One region of the Streptomyces sp. NPDC059696 genome, then DNA from elsewhere that is predicted to be linked to it. Evidence: riboswitches for the same ligand, from Rfam matches in the RefSeq annotation. Region 1 holds a riboswitch; each other region holds the start of a gene.
What was found. A riboswitch is a leader RNA that binds a small molecule or an ion and turns the genes downstream of it on or off. The one in region 1 is predicted to bind cyclic di-AMP.
Positions count from the first base shown of each region.

Region 2: linked by a shared signal. The riboswitch ahead of ACFV20_RS10640 (peptidoglycan DD-metalloendopeptidase family protein) and the one ahead of ACFV20_RS01905 (NlpC/P60 family protein) in region 1 are both predicted to bind cyclic di-AMP.
Region 3: linked by a shared signal. The riboswitch ahead of ACFV20_RS28290 (transglycosylase family protein) and the one ahead of ACFV20_RS01905 (NlpC/P60 family protein) in region 1 are both predicted to bind cyclic di-AMP.

Region 1 is NZ_JBHWFG010000002.1:13,347-18,276, forward strand. It holds gene pcrA (DNA helicase PcrA) at 1-2,121, opposite strand, end outside; cyclic di-AMP (ydaO/yuaA leader) riboswitch at 2,437-2,608, shown strand; gene ACFV20_RS01905 (NlpC/P60 family protein) at 2,617-3,795, shown strand; gene ACFV20_RS01910 (hypothetical protein) at 3,881-4,438, opposite strand; gene ACFV20_RS01915 (hypothetical protein) at 4,763-4,930, shown strand, end outside.
Region 2 is NZ_JBHWFG010000007.1:272,763-277,692, reverse strand. It holds gene ACFV20_RS10655 (Glu/Leu/Phe/Val dehydrogenase dimerization domain-containing protein) at 1-54, shown strand, start outside; gene ACFV20_RS10650 (TetR/AcrR family transcriptional regulator) at 154-765, shown strand; gene ACFV20_RS10645 (SGNH/GDSL hydrolase family protein) at 897-1,682, opposite strand; gene ACFV20_RS10640 (peptidoglycan DD-metalloendopeptidase family protein) at 1,990-2,919, opposite strand; cyclic di-AMP (ydaO/yuaA leader) riboswitch at 2,924-3,080, opposite strand; gene ACFV20_RS10635 (alpha-galactosidase) at 3,396-4,930, opposite strand, start outside.
Region 3 is NZ_JBHWFG010000030.1:90,897-95,826, reverse strand. It holds gene ACFV20_RS28305 (nucleoside triphosphate pyrophosphohydrolase) at 1-205, shown strand, start outside; gene ACFV20_RS28300 (cytochrome P450) at 465-1,790, shown strand; gene ACFV20_RS28295 (transglycosylase family protein) at 1,912-2,886, shown strand; cyclic di-AMP (ydaO/yuaA leader) riboswitch at 3,115-3,281, shown strand; gene ACFV20_RS28290 (transglycosylase family protein) at 3,286-3,987, shown strand; gene eno (phosphopyruvate hydratase) at 4,272-4,930, shown strand, end outside.

The DNA of each region.
Region 1 (4,930 bases):
GGGCTGGCCCCAGGCGCTGCGCAGGGTGGACCGCGTCAGATACAGCCGCTCCCGCGCGCGCGTGATGCCGACGTAGGCCAGGCGCCGCTCTTCCTCCAGCTCCTTGGTCTGGCCGAGGGCGCGCATGTGCGGGAAGACGCCGTCCTCCATGCCGGTCAGGAAGACGACCGGGAACTCCAGGCCCTTGGCGGTGTGCAGGGTCATCAGCGTGATGACGCCGTCGCCGTCCTCCTCGTCGGGGATCTGGTCGGAGTCGGCGACCAGGGCGACCTGTTCGAGGAAGTCGGACAGGGAGGCCTGCTCGTCCTCGCCGCGCTCCTGCTCGAACTCCATGGCGACGGCGGCGAGTTCCTGGAGGTTCTCGATCCGGGTCTCGTCCTGCGGGTCGGTGGAGGCCTGGAGTTCGGCGAGGTAGCCGGTGCGCTCCAGGACGGCTTCCAGCACCGTGGCCGGTCCGGCGCCGGACTCGACGACGGTGCGCAGGTCCTCCATCAGCGTGTTGAACCGCTTGACGGCGTTGGTGGAGCGCGCGGCCATGCCGTACGCCTCGTCGACACGCTTGAGCGCCTGCGGGAAGCTGATCTTCTCGCGCTGAGACAGGGCGTCGATCATCGCCTCGGCGCGGTCGCCGATGCCCCGCTTGGGGACGTTGAGGATCCGGCGCAGCGGCACCGAGTCCTCGGGGTTGGACAGCACGCGCAGGTAGGCCAGGACGTCCCGGACCTCCTTGCGCTCGTAGAAGCGGACTCCGCCGACGACCTTGTAGGGCAGGCCGACGCGGATGAAGACCTCTTCGAAGACACGGGACTGGGCGTTGGTGCGGTAGAAGACGGCGACGTCGCCGGCCTTGGCCTCGCCGGCGTCCGTGAGGCGGTCTATCTCGTCGGCGACGAACTGCGCCTCGTCGTGCTCGGTGTCGGCGACGTACCCGGTGATCGTGGCGCCCGCGCCCGCGTTGGTCCACAGGTTCTTGGGGCGGCGGGACTCGTTGCGCTCGATGACGGCGTTGGCGGCGCTGAGGATCGTCTGCGTGGAGCGGTAGTTCTGCTCCAGCAGGATGGTCGTCGCGTCCGGGTAGTCCTCCTCGAACTGGAGGATGTTGCGGATCGTCGCGCCGCGGAAGGCGTAGATCGACTGGTCGGCGTCACCGACCACGCACAGCTCGGCGGGCGGGATCTCGGCCTCGGGCGGCACGTCGACCGGGTGCTCCGAGGTGCCGACCAGCTCGCGGACCAGGGCGTACTGCGCGTGGTTGGTGTCCTGGTACTCGTCGACCAGGACGTGCCGGAAGCGGCGGCGGTAGTGCTCGGCGACGTCCGGGAAGGCGCGCAGCAGGTTGACCGTCGTCATGATCAGGTCGTCGAAGTCGAGGGCGTTCGCCTCGCGCAGCCGCGACTGGTACATGGCGTAGGCCTGGGCGAGGGTCTTCTCGAAGCCGTCGGTGGCCTGGGCGGCGAAGTCCTCCTCGTCGATCAGCTCGTTCTTCAGGTTGCTGATCTTGGCGCTGAAGGACTTCGGCGGGAAGCGCTTGGGGTCGAGGTCCAGGTCGCGGCAGACCAGGGCCATCAGACGCTTGGAGTCGGCGGCGTCGTAGATCGAGAAGGAGGAGGTGAAGCCGAGCTTCTTGCTCTCCCGGCGCAGGATGCGCACGCACGCACTGTGGAAGGTCATGACCCACATGGCGTTGGCGCGCGGGCCGACGAGCTGCTCGACACGCTCCTTCATCTCCCCGGCGGCCTTGTTGGTGAAGGTGATCGCGAGGATCTGGCCCGGGTGCACGTCCCGCTCGGCGAGCAGGTGGGCGATGCGGTGGGTGAGCACGCGGGTCTTGCCGGAGCCGGCGCCGGCCACGATGAGCAGCGGGGAGCCGGAGTGGACGACGGCGGCGCGCTGGTTGTCGTTCAGCCCTTCCAGCAGCGCGGCGGAGTCGATCACCGGGCGGGGGGCGCCGTCGCGGTAGTAGGCGTCCCGGTCCGGGGGCGTGTCGAACTTCCCGCCGAACAGATCGTCGGGGATCGGCTCCGGAACGTGATCGTCCTCGGGCGGCGGCGGGGGTTCGTCGGCCGGGCCCCGCTGGGCCTGGAGGTTCGCCAGGAAGTTGTCGTCAAAGAGGCTGCTCATCGCTCTCCGAGTCTAGGGCGCCCCACTGACAGACCGCCGCCGCCCTGAGAACATCCGCGGGCGCCCGGTCCTTCCGCCGACCGCCCGGCGGCGCGTTGTCGCCCTCCATGACCGCGTGATCACGCCCCGCTACGGTCCCCACATATGGGGATCTTCACCCACCAATCACCCTTGATCGCTGACTCTCGGCAACGCCCGGGGATAAGGTCACGAAAATGTATCGGGCATATCACCCATCAACCTTCACAGGGGCCACACGAGTTGGCTACCGTGCGACCAGGCCGCACGACCCCCACCGGCGAACGTCGCCGGGCCGCGCGGCCTCCGCCGAGTCCGGTGTGCCGCAGCGGCAGCCGGAGCCGGGGACCCAACCGTGAACCTGGGGTGAATCGGCCCGACTCCCTGAGCGGAGAGGCCGTAGGGCAAACCTTCCGAACCACCCGCCCGAACCCGACAGCTAACCCGGTAGGCGGAACATGGAAGGAGTCGCCTCCCTTGGCGTCGCACCGCAAGTCGCGTCCTACGGGTACGCGCATGGCAGGCATACGGACCCCCGCCCTCGCAACGGCGGCCCTCACCTCCGTGGCCCTGCTCTCCCAGTCGGCCACCGCCGCCCCCGCGGCCGACGACAAGCCCAGCCTGGAGGACGTCGAGAAGAAGGTCGACGACCTGTACCGCCAGGCCGAGTCGGCGACCGACAAGTACAACGCGGCCAAGGAGAAGACCGCGAAGCAGCGCAAGCGCGTCGACACCCTCCTCGACGACGTCGCCCAGCGCACCCAGAAGCTCAACGAGGCGCGCGAGGAGCTGGGATCCTTCGCCTCCGCCCAGTACCGCACCGGCGCCGCCGCCCCGGACACGGCGACGTTCCTGCTGGCGGACACCCCGCAGGACTACTTCGACCAGACCCAGCTGATGGACCGGATGACGGGCCGCCAGAAGGTCGCGGTCGACGACTACGTCACCCAGCAGTCCGAGACGATGAAGAAGCGCCAGGAGGCCACCGAGAGCCTCGAGACGCTCACCGACTCGCAGGACGGCCTGAAGACGGCCAAGGCCACCGTCCAGCGCAAGCTCGCCGAGGCACGCGAGCTGATGTCGAAGCTGACCGCCGAGGAGAAGGCCCGGCTCGCGGCGATCGAGAAGGAGAAGCGGGCGGAGGCCGCCCGCAAGGCCGACGAACTGGCCCGGCAGCAGGCCGCGCGGCAGCAGGCCCAGGAGGAGGCCTCCCGACAGCAGGACGGCGGGACCGCCTCGTCGGGCTCCACGGGCTCCGGCTCGACCTCCTCCACACCCCCGGCCGACTCCTCGTACGCCACCAAGGCCGACAAGGCGCTGGCCTTCGCCCGCGCCCAGATCGGCAAGCCGTACGTGTGGGGCGCCGTCGGCCCCGGCTCCTACGACTGCTCGGGCCTGACCCAGGCCGCGTGGAAGGCCGCGGGCGTCACCCTGCCGCGCACGACCTACGACCAGGTGAACGCCGGCACCACGGTTCCGCTCTCCCAGGCCCAGCCCGGTGACCTGGTCTTCTTCTACGACGACGTCACCCACGTCGGGATCTACATCGGAAACGGCATGATGATCCACGCCCCGAAGCCCGGCACGTACGTCCGCGAGGAGTCGATCTACTACGACGGCGAATCGGCGATCCACAGCGTGGTCCGCCCGGCCTGAGAGGCCTCCGCGGGGAGGCTCAGGAGCTGGACGGCGGCGACGGCTGCGCCCTGAACGAGGGGGCGCAGCCGGCCACGCGTGGAGATCAGTTGCATCCGGACATGGTGTAGGTGTTGTCGACGACGACAGTGCTCCCGGACTTCATGTAGGAGTACGCCTCGCCGCAGCCGCCGCGTTTCTGATAGACGGGCCCGGCGTAGGTGCTGTACGTGCCGAAGTCCTCGGCGTGAGGCGTGTCGGTGAAGTTGTCCTTCAGCCGGATGCCCATGGAGCGCGCGGAGCCGGTGTCATTGAAGAGGACACCGCAGATGTACTTGTCGTACAGCTTGTTGCTGCCGCTGTACTTGCCGTTCCACCACAGGTAGAGGCTGGCGTTATTGCCGTAGCGCGCGGCGCCGGCGGAGATCGTGTAGCCGGAGCCGCACACGTTGGCGGCGGCCGCGGTCACGGTGGCGTCGGCCCGCAGAAGAGCCGCGCCCTCGGCGCCTTCGATCATCTTGAGGCCCGTGTTGCCGCCTAGGGCGATGACCTTCGGTTCCTCGGCGCCTAAGCCGGAGGCGGCGCTGGCGCTGGTCGCGGTGACGGCAGTCATGGCCACGGCTGCGGCGACGACGGTGTTACGGAGGGCGGAACGCGTGAACACGGGGCTCCTTTGTCATGTACTCGTTTTGCGAACGAGTGAGACTTTATAGCCCTCCAGAAAGCCTGTAATAGCCTATTGAGCTGGTTTTGAGCTTGCGGAAATACGGAGCGCCGCCTTCCCTTTCCGCAGGTCGTCAAGGGACTGACTGCTTTTCGGCCACCCTTTTCCGTCGACGGCCCAGCCTGAGGGCGACGCGCCACTTCCATCAAAGGCGGTGCCGAAAACCCGGCCCGCGAGAACTCGACCGGACAGTTTCCTCGCTTCTTGGGGGCACACGCGCGTGCCCCTCACGTAACGCGCGCGCCGCTCTCTAGCATCGGCGCTATGTCCGGTCCCTCCCCGTTCGCCACCTGGTGGCCGACGTATGCGCTGGCGACCGGCATCGTGTCGGTCGGCCTGGACTCGGCGGGGTACGCCGCCCTCGCCCGCATCACCCTCGCCCTGGCCTGCGCGGCCTGGCTGCTCGCGGCCGCGGGTCTGGCCCAGCGGGCG
Region 2 (4,930 bases), on a different contig from region 1:
ATCGCGGCCGACCGGCTGCCGCTGATCGCGGAGCGCTTCGGCTGGTTCCGCTGAGGCAGCCGCCAGGACCCGCGCCGACGTCCGTGGCGGGCCCCGCCGGACCGGCCGGAACACCCCGTCGAGGGGCCGCACGCGCGTGGGTAGGGTGACGGCGTGACGAGAGTCCGGTTGAGTGTGGCCGAGCGGCGCGGGGATCTGCTGCGGGCCGCCATCGAGCAGATCGAGGCGAGGGGTGTGGCGGCGGTCAGGATCGCCGACGTGGCCTCGGCGCTCGGCGTGAGCAACGCGCTGGTCCTCTACCACTTCTCGACGAAGGAGCAGCTGGTCGCCGCGGCGTTCCGGCACGCGGCGGAGGGCGATCTGGCCCATCTGCGCAGGCTGCTGGGCCGCCGTTCGCCCGCACTGCGCCGGCTGCGGTCGGCCGTACGGTGGTACGCCCCGACGGGGCAGGCCAAGGGCTGGCGCCTGTGGATCGAGGGCTGGGCGGCGGCGCTGCGCGACCCGGCGCTGCGGGAGGTCGCCCAGGATCTCGACCGGCAGTGGAAGGCGGCCCTGGCCGAGGTGATCGCGGAGGGTGTGGCGGCGGGTGAGTTCCGCTGTCCGGACCCGGCCGGCACGGCCCTGCGGCTGACCGCTCTCCTCGACGGCCTGGCCGTCCAGTTGACGTCCTACGCCGGGGCGGTGCCGCGCACCCGGGCCCAGCAGTGGGTGGAGGAGGCGCTGGCCCGCGAACTGGGTCTGGCACAGGAGCGGCCGGCTCCCTAGGGGGCTGCGCAAAGCGCCGCCCGCCCCGCGAGGCCCGGCACGCCCTCTCGCCGCGCCGGGCGCGACGTCCCCGCCCGTGCGGGCCGGGCCGGTGTTCCGCCCGGCGCGGCCCGCACGGGCGGGAGCCGCTCTCACGCCACCGCCGCGATCCGCATCCTGATGTCGTCCGGCGACAGCGCGCCCTTGGCCGTCACGTGGTCGCCCGACGACTGCCCGCGCAGCCGGCGCCCGATCCACGGCACCAGGAACTCGCGTGCCCAGGCGACGTTGTCCCGCCGCACGTCGAGCGCACCGCGCGGGGGCGGCGGCGGCCACGCCTGCTCGGGGTCGGCCGGCACGTCGAGGCCGAGCACCTGGCCCGCGCGCAGCGCCACGCGCGTGTGCCCCTCGGGCGACAGGTGCAGCCGGTCGGCGTCCCAGGCCCGGCGGTCCTGCACGCTGCGCAGGGACCACAGGTCGAGCACCGGGCAGCCGTACCGGTCGGCGATGGCCCGCACATGTCCGTTGTACGTGGCGATCTTGCCGCGCAGATGCCTGAGCACGGGCACCCCGCGGGTGTCGAACCCGGTCGTCACCATGACCGTGCCGGACACGGCGGTGAGCTGGGCCAGCGCCCGTTCGAAGCGCTCGGCCACCTCGTCCGGGTCGGTGCCGGGCCGGATGATGTCGTTGCCCCCGGCGCAGAACGAGACGAGGTCGGGGGCCATGTCGACGGCCCGCGGAACCTGGTCCGCCACGATCTGGTCGAGGAGCTTTCCGCGTACGGCGAGATTGGCGTACCGGAAGTCTCCCTCGGGCCTGCGGTCGGCGAGCAGGACGGCGAACCGGTCGGCCCAGCCGACGAATGCCCCGTCGGGGCCGGGATCACCGACGCCCTCGGTGAAGCTGTCCCCCAGCGCCACGTACGACCCGATCACTGCTCTGCTGTCACTCTTCGAATCGTCTGCCACAGCAGCTCATGATTCACCTTTGAATGTGACTTACGCGACCGTAGGAAAGGATTGACGGGCGGTGAGATAAGCCACTCCTCAAGTGTTCGCCAACTCCGGAATACCCCGCTTGTCACGGATGTTTCGGGGTGAGCCGTCAGACCCGGAACCCGCTGATCCGGAAAAGGCCCCGGACGGACCGGCAGGCCATCGGGACGTGCGCACACCGAAGGCCGGACCCGGGGATCGGGGTCCGGCCTTCGGAGGCGTGTCAGGCAGGTGGTCGTGCGGTGGGTCAGCCGACGGAGACGCCGTGCGAGCGCAGGAAGGCGACCGGGTCCACGTCCGAGCCGTAGTCCGGCGTGGTGCGGATCTCGAAGTGCAGGTGCGGTCCGGTCACGTTGCCGGTCGCCCCGGAGAGGCCGACCTGCTGTCCGGCGGTGACGCTCTGGCCGGCCGACACGGAGAGCTGCGACAGGTGGGCGTACTGGGCGTAGTGACCGTCGTTCAGCTTGATGACGACCTGGTTGCCGTAGGCCCCGCCCCAGCCGGCGGAGACGACCGTGCCGGCGCCGACGGCCTTGAGGGACGTGCCGGTCGGGACGACGAAGTCGACACCGGTGTGGTAGCCGCTGGACCACATGCTGCCGGACATGTGGTACGGGGTGCCGACCGCGGCACCGGCCACCGGCAGCGTGTAGCCGGTGGAGTTGCTCTCGGCGGCGGGCTGGGCGGCGGCCGGCTTCGCGGCGCTCTGCGCCTTCGGGGCCGACTCGGCGGCGGAGGGCTTCGGGGCCGAGGTCTTCGGGGCCGAGGTCTTCGGGGCGGCGGGGGCGGAGGCCTTCGGGGCGGTCGCCGCCTTCTTGCCGATCGAGAGCTTCAGGCCCGGGTGGATCAGCGAGGGGTCGGAGCCCACGGCATCACGGTTGTCCGCGTAGAGCTTCTTCCAGCCGCCGCTGACGTTCTGCTGGTCGGCGATCCGGGCGAGGTAATCGCCGGCCTTCACGGTGTAGGTCTGGGCGCCATCGTTCTTTTCGGCGGCCTTTTTCCCGGCGACCGGAGCGGACTGGACGGCCTTTTCCGGAGCCGACTGCGGCGTCGCGGCATGGGCGCCGGCGGCCCCCATGAGCGGCAGGGCGAGGGCGGCTCCACCGGTTCCGGCGACGGCGATGGAGCGGGTGAAACGCTGGGTCTTGGGACGGCGGTGCTTACCCTTCGCGGGCATGGCGAATTCCTCTCCGTCGCCTGCGAGGTGAGCTGTCGGGTGCGGGCTGGAGATGCCCGGCCGCGCCGGGGCGCGGCTTAACCCCAAGCCGTTCCGGGAACCGGAACAGGCGTCTTACCTGTGGGTCCCCCGCTCCTGCCGTGCGTCGGGTCAGTGTGTGCGGGCTCCGGGCGGCGGCAGGATTAGGCGTCCGTCCGGATTGGTGTGGAACGTAAGCGACCGAGACGCAAAGGGACAAGCTTGCGGTTGCGCGTGAGGCCGTTTTTTCCCGACACATGGGCACGTGTGCTGTCACCGAGCGTGGATGACCGATCTCCCGCTTCGCGCAATAACCCTGCTCCGTGCGGGGATTACGTGAACATGGCGACAGCGGATCGTCACGAATATGACGATGGTCACGCGCCCCGATTCCATCTCCTTTACGATCGGGGCACGTTAGGCCTTAGCGGCCGTAATTCCCTATTCGGACAGAACGGCTACTTCCGCTTAAGCCGGACGACCGCGGCGTCCAGGTCTCCGCGCAGGCCGACGCGCAGCCCGTGGTGCAGAAGGAGCGCTCCGCGGTGAACTTCGCCCGTTTCGAGGCATTCGTACGATGCTGCCGGATCGAGGCCGCGCAGCCGGAGCGCCGGCACCGGCTCGCCGTAGCGCTGCGCCTGGAGCCAGGCGAGGACGACCGTCTCGTCGCCGAGGACGTACTGCACGGCGCTCAGCCCGCCCTGCGGGGGCCGCAGCCGGTACAGGTCACCGCGCTGCACCAGGGGCCGGATCTCCTTGTACAGCGCCACCCACTCGCCCGCCTCGGCGAGTTCCGCGGGCGTCCACCCGGTGAGGTCACCGCCGACTCCGAGCACCCCGGCCATGGCGCTGACGAAGCGGAACCGCAGCGAGCTGGCCCGGTGGTTGAGCATGGCGTTCGGGCTGTCCGTGACCCAGGCGGCCATGACCCGGGCCGGATGGATCTGGCTGAAGCCGTGCTGGATGGCGAGCCGGTCCAGGGGGTCGGTGTTGTCGGAGGTCCACACCTGGTCCGTGCGGCTCAGCACACCGAGGTCGATCCGCCCGCCGCCGCCCGAGCACGACTCGAAGGCCACCCCCGGATGGGCGGCCCGCAGCCGGTCCAGCAAGGCGTACAGCCCGTGGACATGGTCGGCCCACAGCCGTTGCGGATAGGCGTCGTCCGGCCATCCGGCATCCGTGAAGCAGCGGTTGAAGTCCCACTTCACGTAGTCGATCGGCGCACCGGAGAGGAGCCCGTCGAGCCGCTCCCACAGATACTCCCGGACATCCTCGCGGGCGAGGTTCAGTACGAGCTGATTGCGGAACTCCGTCCGCTTTCGCCCTGTTTGATACTGAACCCAGTCGGGGTGTTCCCGGTACAGGTCGCTGTCCGGGTTGACCATCTCGGGCTCCACCCAGATCCCGAACTGCATGCCGAGGCCGTGCACATGGTCGGCGAGCGGCTTCAGTCCGCCCGGGAATCGGTCGGGGTTCGGGGTCCAGTCGCCGAGGCCGGCCCGGTCGCTGGTGCGGGCCCCGAACCAGCCGTCGTCGACCACGAACAGTTCGACACCCAGGGCCGCGGCCCGCTCGGCGAGCGCCCGCTGCTGCTCCTCGGAGATGTCGAACTCGGTGGCCTCCCAGGAGTTGAAGAGCACCGGCCGGTCTCGTCCGGCGTCAGGGATCACATGGGTCCGCTGGTAGGCGTGCCAGGCGCGGCTCGCCCCGCCGAAGCCGCCGTCGCTCCAGAGCCCGGCGAAGACGGGGGTCGTGTACGACTCCCCCGTGCCCAGCATCAGCAGGCCGGAGTCGTCGTGGCCGGCCCCGCCGGTGATCTGCACGCGCGCGTCCGGGAGCTGGGCCACGGCGATGCGCCAGGACCCGGACCAGCCCAGGGCGCAGCTGTAGACCTCGCCGTGCTCCTCGGTGGCCTCGGTGTCGAGGGCGACCCACGGCAGGTGCTGGTGGGAGGTGTGGCCGCGACGGCTGCCGATGACCTTCTCGCCGTGGG
Region 3 (4,930 bases), on a different contig from region 1:
CCAGCCCGGCCTCGCCCTCGCCGCCAAGCTGGCCTCCCGCGTCCGCACCGCCCGCCTGGACATACCGCTCCCGCCCGTCGAGGGCATCGGCTACGACCTGCTGGCCCTGGCCGTGCGTGCCGAGTCGGAGGGCGTCGACCCGGAGGCGGCCCTCAGGGCGGCGGCCCGCGCGTACCGCGACGCGATCCGCCAGGCGGAGGGCTAGACACCCGCCCGGTCGTGCGGATCGCGCCGGCATCTCGGACGCCGAGCCCGGACGCCGAGAGCCGGACGCCGGACGCCGAGCAGGGACGCCGTGCCCGGACCCCGAGCCCGGACGCCGGGCAGGGACGCCGGGCAGGGACGCCGTGCCCGGACGCCGAGCCCGGACGCCGGGCCGGACGCCGAGAGCCCGGACGCCGTGCCCGGACGCCGTGCTCGGACGCCGGGCAGGGGTGCCGCTCGAAGCCGGATACCGTCGACGTGTGACCGACCAGCACAGCCCCAGCCCGCCCCCGCCGGCCCCCGACCTCTTCACCTGGGAGTTCGCGAGCGACCCCTACCCCGCCTACGCCTGGCTTCGCGAGCACAGCCCCGTGCACAGGACGCGGCTCCCGAGCGGTGTGGAGGCCTGGCTGGTCACGCGGTACGCCGACGCCAAGCAGACGCTCGCCGACCCCCGGCTCTCCAAGAACCCCGCGCACCACGACGAACCGGCGCACGCCAAGGGCAAGACGGGGATCCCCGGCGAGCGCAAGGCCGAGCTGATGACGCACCTGCTCAACATCGACCCGCCGGACCACACCCGGCTGCGGCGGCTCGTGTCCAAGGCGTTCACACCCCGCCGGGTCGCCGAGTTCGCGCCACGGGTGCAGGAGCTCACCGACACCCTCATCGACGGCTTCGCGGCCAAGGGCTCCGCCGACCTGATCCACGAGTTCGCCTTCCCGCTCCCCATCTACGCCATCTGCGACCTGCTCGGCGTCCCGCGCGAGGACCAGGACGACTTCCGCGACTGGGCGGGCATGATGATCCGTCACCAGGGCGGGCCCAGGGGCGGTGTGGCGCGGTCGGTGAAGAAGATGCGCGGCTACCTCGCCGACCTCATCCACCGCAAGCGCGAGGCGCTGCCGGCCGAGCCAGCCCCCGGTGAGGACCTCATCTCCGGCCTGATCCGCGCCTCCGACCACGGCGAGCACCTCACCGAGAACGAGGCGGCGGCCATGGCCTTCATCCTGCTGTTCGCCGGTTTCGAGACGACCGTCAACCTGATCGGCAACGGCACCTACGCACTGCTCACCCACCCCGGGCAGCGCGCCCGGCTCCAGGCGTCCCTCGCCGCCGGGGAGAGCGCCCTCCTGGAGACCGGCGTCGAGGAACTCCTCCGCTACGACGGCCCCGTCGAACTCGCCACCTGGCGCTTCGCCACGCAGTCCCTCACCCTCGGCGGGCAGCGCATCGAGGAGGGCGACCCCGTCCTCGTCGTCCTGGCCGCCGCGGACCGGGACCCGGAGCGGTTCGCCGACCCGGACGTGCTGGACCTCTCCCGCCGCGACAACCAGCACCTCGGATACGGCCACGGCATCCACTACTGCCTCGGCGCCCCGCTCGCCCGCCTGGAGGGCCAGACCGCGCTCGCCACGCTCCTCACCCGCCTCCCGGACCTCCGGCTGGCCGCGGATCCGGCCGAGCTGCGGTGGCGCGGCGGTCTCATCATGCGCGGGCTGCGCACTCTGCCGGTGGAATTCGCACCGGCGGCGCCGGCGGCACCGGTAGCCCCGGGCGGACGTGACGAAACATCAGACCTGTGATCTTCACGTGATCTACGCGGCATGAACTTGTGACAAGTGATCGACTGCCGATACGTTCACCCATCAACGCGGCGGGGAATCACGCCGCGTCGGTCACTGCTGTCTCGCGAAAGGTCTCCGTATGCTCTCCGGGAACGGTCGGCACCGTCGCCCCCGCCAGGCTCCGGCTCTCCTCGTGGCGGCCGGAGTGACCGGCTCCGCCATCGCGATCCCCCTCCTCGGGGCCTCCGGCGCCAGCGCGGCCGACGGCACGACCTGGGACCGGGTCGCGGACTGCGAGACCGGCGGCGCGTGGAGCCAGAACAGCGGCAACGGCTACTACGGCGGTCTGCAGTTGTCCCAGGAGGACTGGGAGAACCACGGCGGTCTCGACTACGCCGCGAGCGCCGACCTGGCCAGCCGCTCCCAGCAGATAGCCGTGGCCGAGAGAGTCCTCGCCGACCAGGGGGTCGGCGCGTGGCGCACCTGCGGCCTGCTCTCCGGCCTGGAGCAGGGCAAGGGGACGGGGTCATCCGAATCATCGGACTCGTCCGACTCGTCCGACTCGTCCGGCGAAGTGGACTCGCCCGGTTTGCTCGACTCGCTCGGTTCGTCCCCTTCGGGCGACGCGTCCCCGTCCCCCTCGTCGTCGGCTGACGGGTCGTCGGACGCGAAGGGCAAGGGCGCCGATCCGGACAAGTCGCCCGAATCAGGATCGTCGCAGGGCCGCCAGTCCGACGACTCCTCGCCGGCCCCCTCCGAGAGTGGCGCGTCCGACACGTCGCGGTCCGCGGGCGGCTCCTCGAAGTCGGCCGACACCGGCTCCGGTCGCCACCGCGGCCCCAGCGCCGACGAGACGCAGGGCGCCGAGGACGGCCGTACGGGTGAGTCGGCGGGACGTCACGCCTCGCGCGGTGACGACAGCTCCCGTGAGGCCTCCGAGGGTGCCTACATCGTGGGTGTCGGCGACAGCCTCTGGTCCATCGCCGACTCCCTTGAGGTCAGCGGCGGATGGCACGCGCTCTACGAGGGCAACGAGAAGGCCGTCGGCGCCGACCCGGACCTCATCCTCCCCGGTGAGAAGCTCACGGTCGAGGGCGAAGCGGACGAGAAGTAGCGGTTCGGGCAGTGCGGAAACCGGGGCGGAAGTCGCCCCGAAACCGCGCGAGTTAGCGTCCTGATTCGCGACTGATGTCCTGTTTGGGGCCCGTGAGAGATAGATCTCAGAAGCCCTGATCGTCTTTGAAATTCCGTCGATCGCGTGTCTACGGTCGTGACCGCTCGCCACCGCGAGCCCCGGCTGCCGCAACGCCGAATCCTGCCAGCGGCCGCACGGGAACAGTCGTCGCGTCAAGCGCCGTAGGCAGGAGCGGGGGACCCAAGGTAGGTGCCCGACCGGCAGGTTGTGCCGGAAGGGCTTGGGGTGAAGCCGTGTCCCGGGAGGGACGCGGCCGGGCAACTCAACCGGCCCGAACCCGACAGCTCACCTCGCAGGCGTCGGTGAGGGGATCCATCCATGCTGTTTTCCGGCAAGGGCAAGCACCGTCGTCCGTCCAAGGCCACCCGCGCCGCCGCGCTCGCCGGTGTCACCGGTGTCGCCATCGCCGCCCCGCTGATGGCGGCCGGCAACGCCTCCGCCGCCACCGCCTCCGAGTGGGACGCCGTCGCCCAGTGCGAGTCCGGCGGCAACTGGTCCATCAACACCGGCAACGGCTACTACGGCGGTCTGCAGTTCTCCGCCTCCACCTGGGCCGCGTACGGCGGCACCCAGTACGCCTCCACCGCCGACCAGGCCAGCAAGGACCAGCAGATCCAGGTCGCCGAGAAGGTCCTGGCGAGCCAGGGCAAGGGCGCCTGGCCGGTCTGCGGCAAGGGCCTGTCGAGCGCCGGCTACACCGGCAGCGGTTCCTCCAGCGACTCCGGCAGCTCCGCGCAGAGCCAGCAGAGCCAGCAGAGCACCGAGTCCCGCGAGACCCAGGAGCAGCCGGCCTCCCGCTCCGACGAGCGCCCGGCGGCCAAGAAGACCGTCACCACCCCGACCGGCAAGAAGGTCAAGAAGGGTGACGGCGAGTACAAGGTCGTCAAGGGTGACACCCTCAGCTCGATCGCCGCGGACCAGAAGGTCAAGGGCGGCTGGGAGAAGCTGTTCGAGCTGAACAAGGACATCGTCGAGGACGCCAACCTCATCTACCCGGGCCAGCAGCTGCACCTGAAGTAAGCAGCGGCCCACGCCGGACCCCGCGGGGTCCGGCCCACCCGGACCCCCGGGTCCACGGGCTCCCCGCCCCGGTGCGTCACCCCCCGTACGCACCGGGGCGGGGTTTTTTCGGCAACGGGCTTTGTTCCGTTCGGAAACAATTTACGCTCGGTTCTGTCCATGGGGTGGGCGACCCGGTGGCCGATCGCCCCGGGCCGGTTAGGCTCATGTCGCGAGCCACCGGGCCCGCACCTCGCCGGGTCCGCGCGACCCGCGTACCGCGTCACATCAAGAAGGAGATGCTCGTGCCGTCCATCGACGTCGTCGTAGCCCGGGAAATCCTGGACTCCCGAGGCAACCCCACGGTCGAGGTCGAGGTCGGCCTCGACGACGGCAGCACCGGTCGTGCCGCCGTCCCGTCCGGCGCCTCCACGGGCGCCTTCGAGGCCATCGAGCTCCGCGACGGCGACTCGAACCGCTACCTCGGCAAGGGCGTGGAGAAGGCCGTCCTCGCCGTCATCGAGCAGATCGGCCCGGAGCTGGTCGGCTATGACGCCACCGAGCAGCGCCTGATCGACCAGGCGATGTTCGACCTGGACGCCACCGACAACAAGGGCTCCCTCGGCGCCAACGCCATCCTCGGCGTCTCGCTCGCCGTCGCCCACGCCGCCTCCGAGGCCAGCGACCTGCCGCTGTTCCGCTACCTGGGCGGCCCCAACGCGCACCTGCTGCCGGTGCCGATGATGAACATCCTGAACGGCGGCTCGCACGCCGACTCCAACGTGGACATCCAGGAGTTCATGATCGCCCCGATCGGCGCGGAGTCCTTCTCCGAGGCCCTGCGCTGGGGCGCCGAGGTCTACCACACGCTGAAGAAGGTCCTGAAGAGCAAGGGCCTGGCCACCGGCCTCGGCGACGAGGGTGGCTTCGCCCCGAACCTCGGCTCCAACCGCGAGGCCCTCGA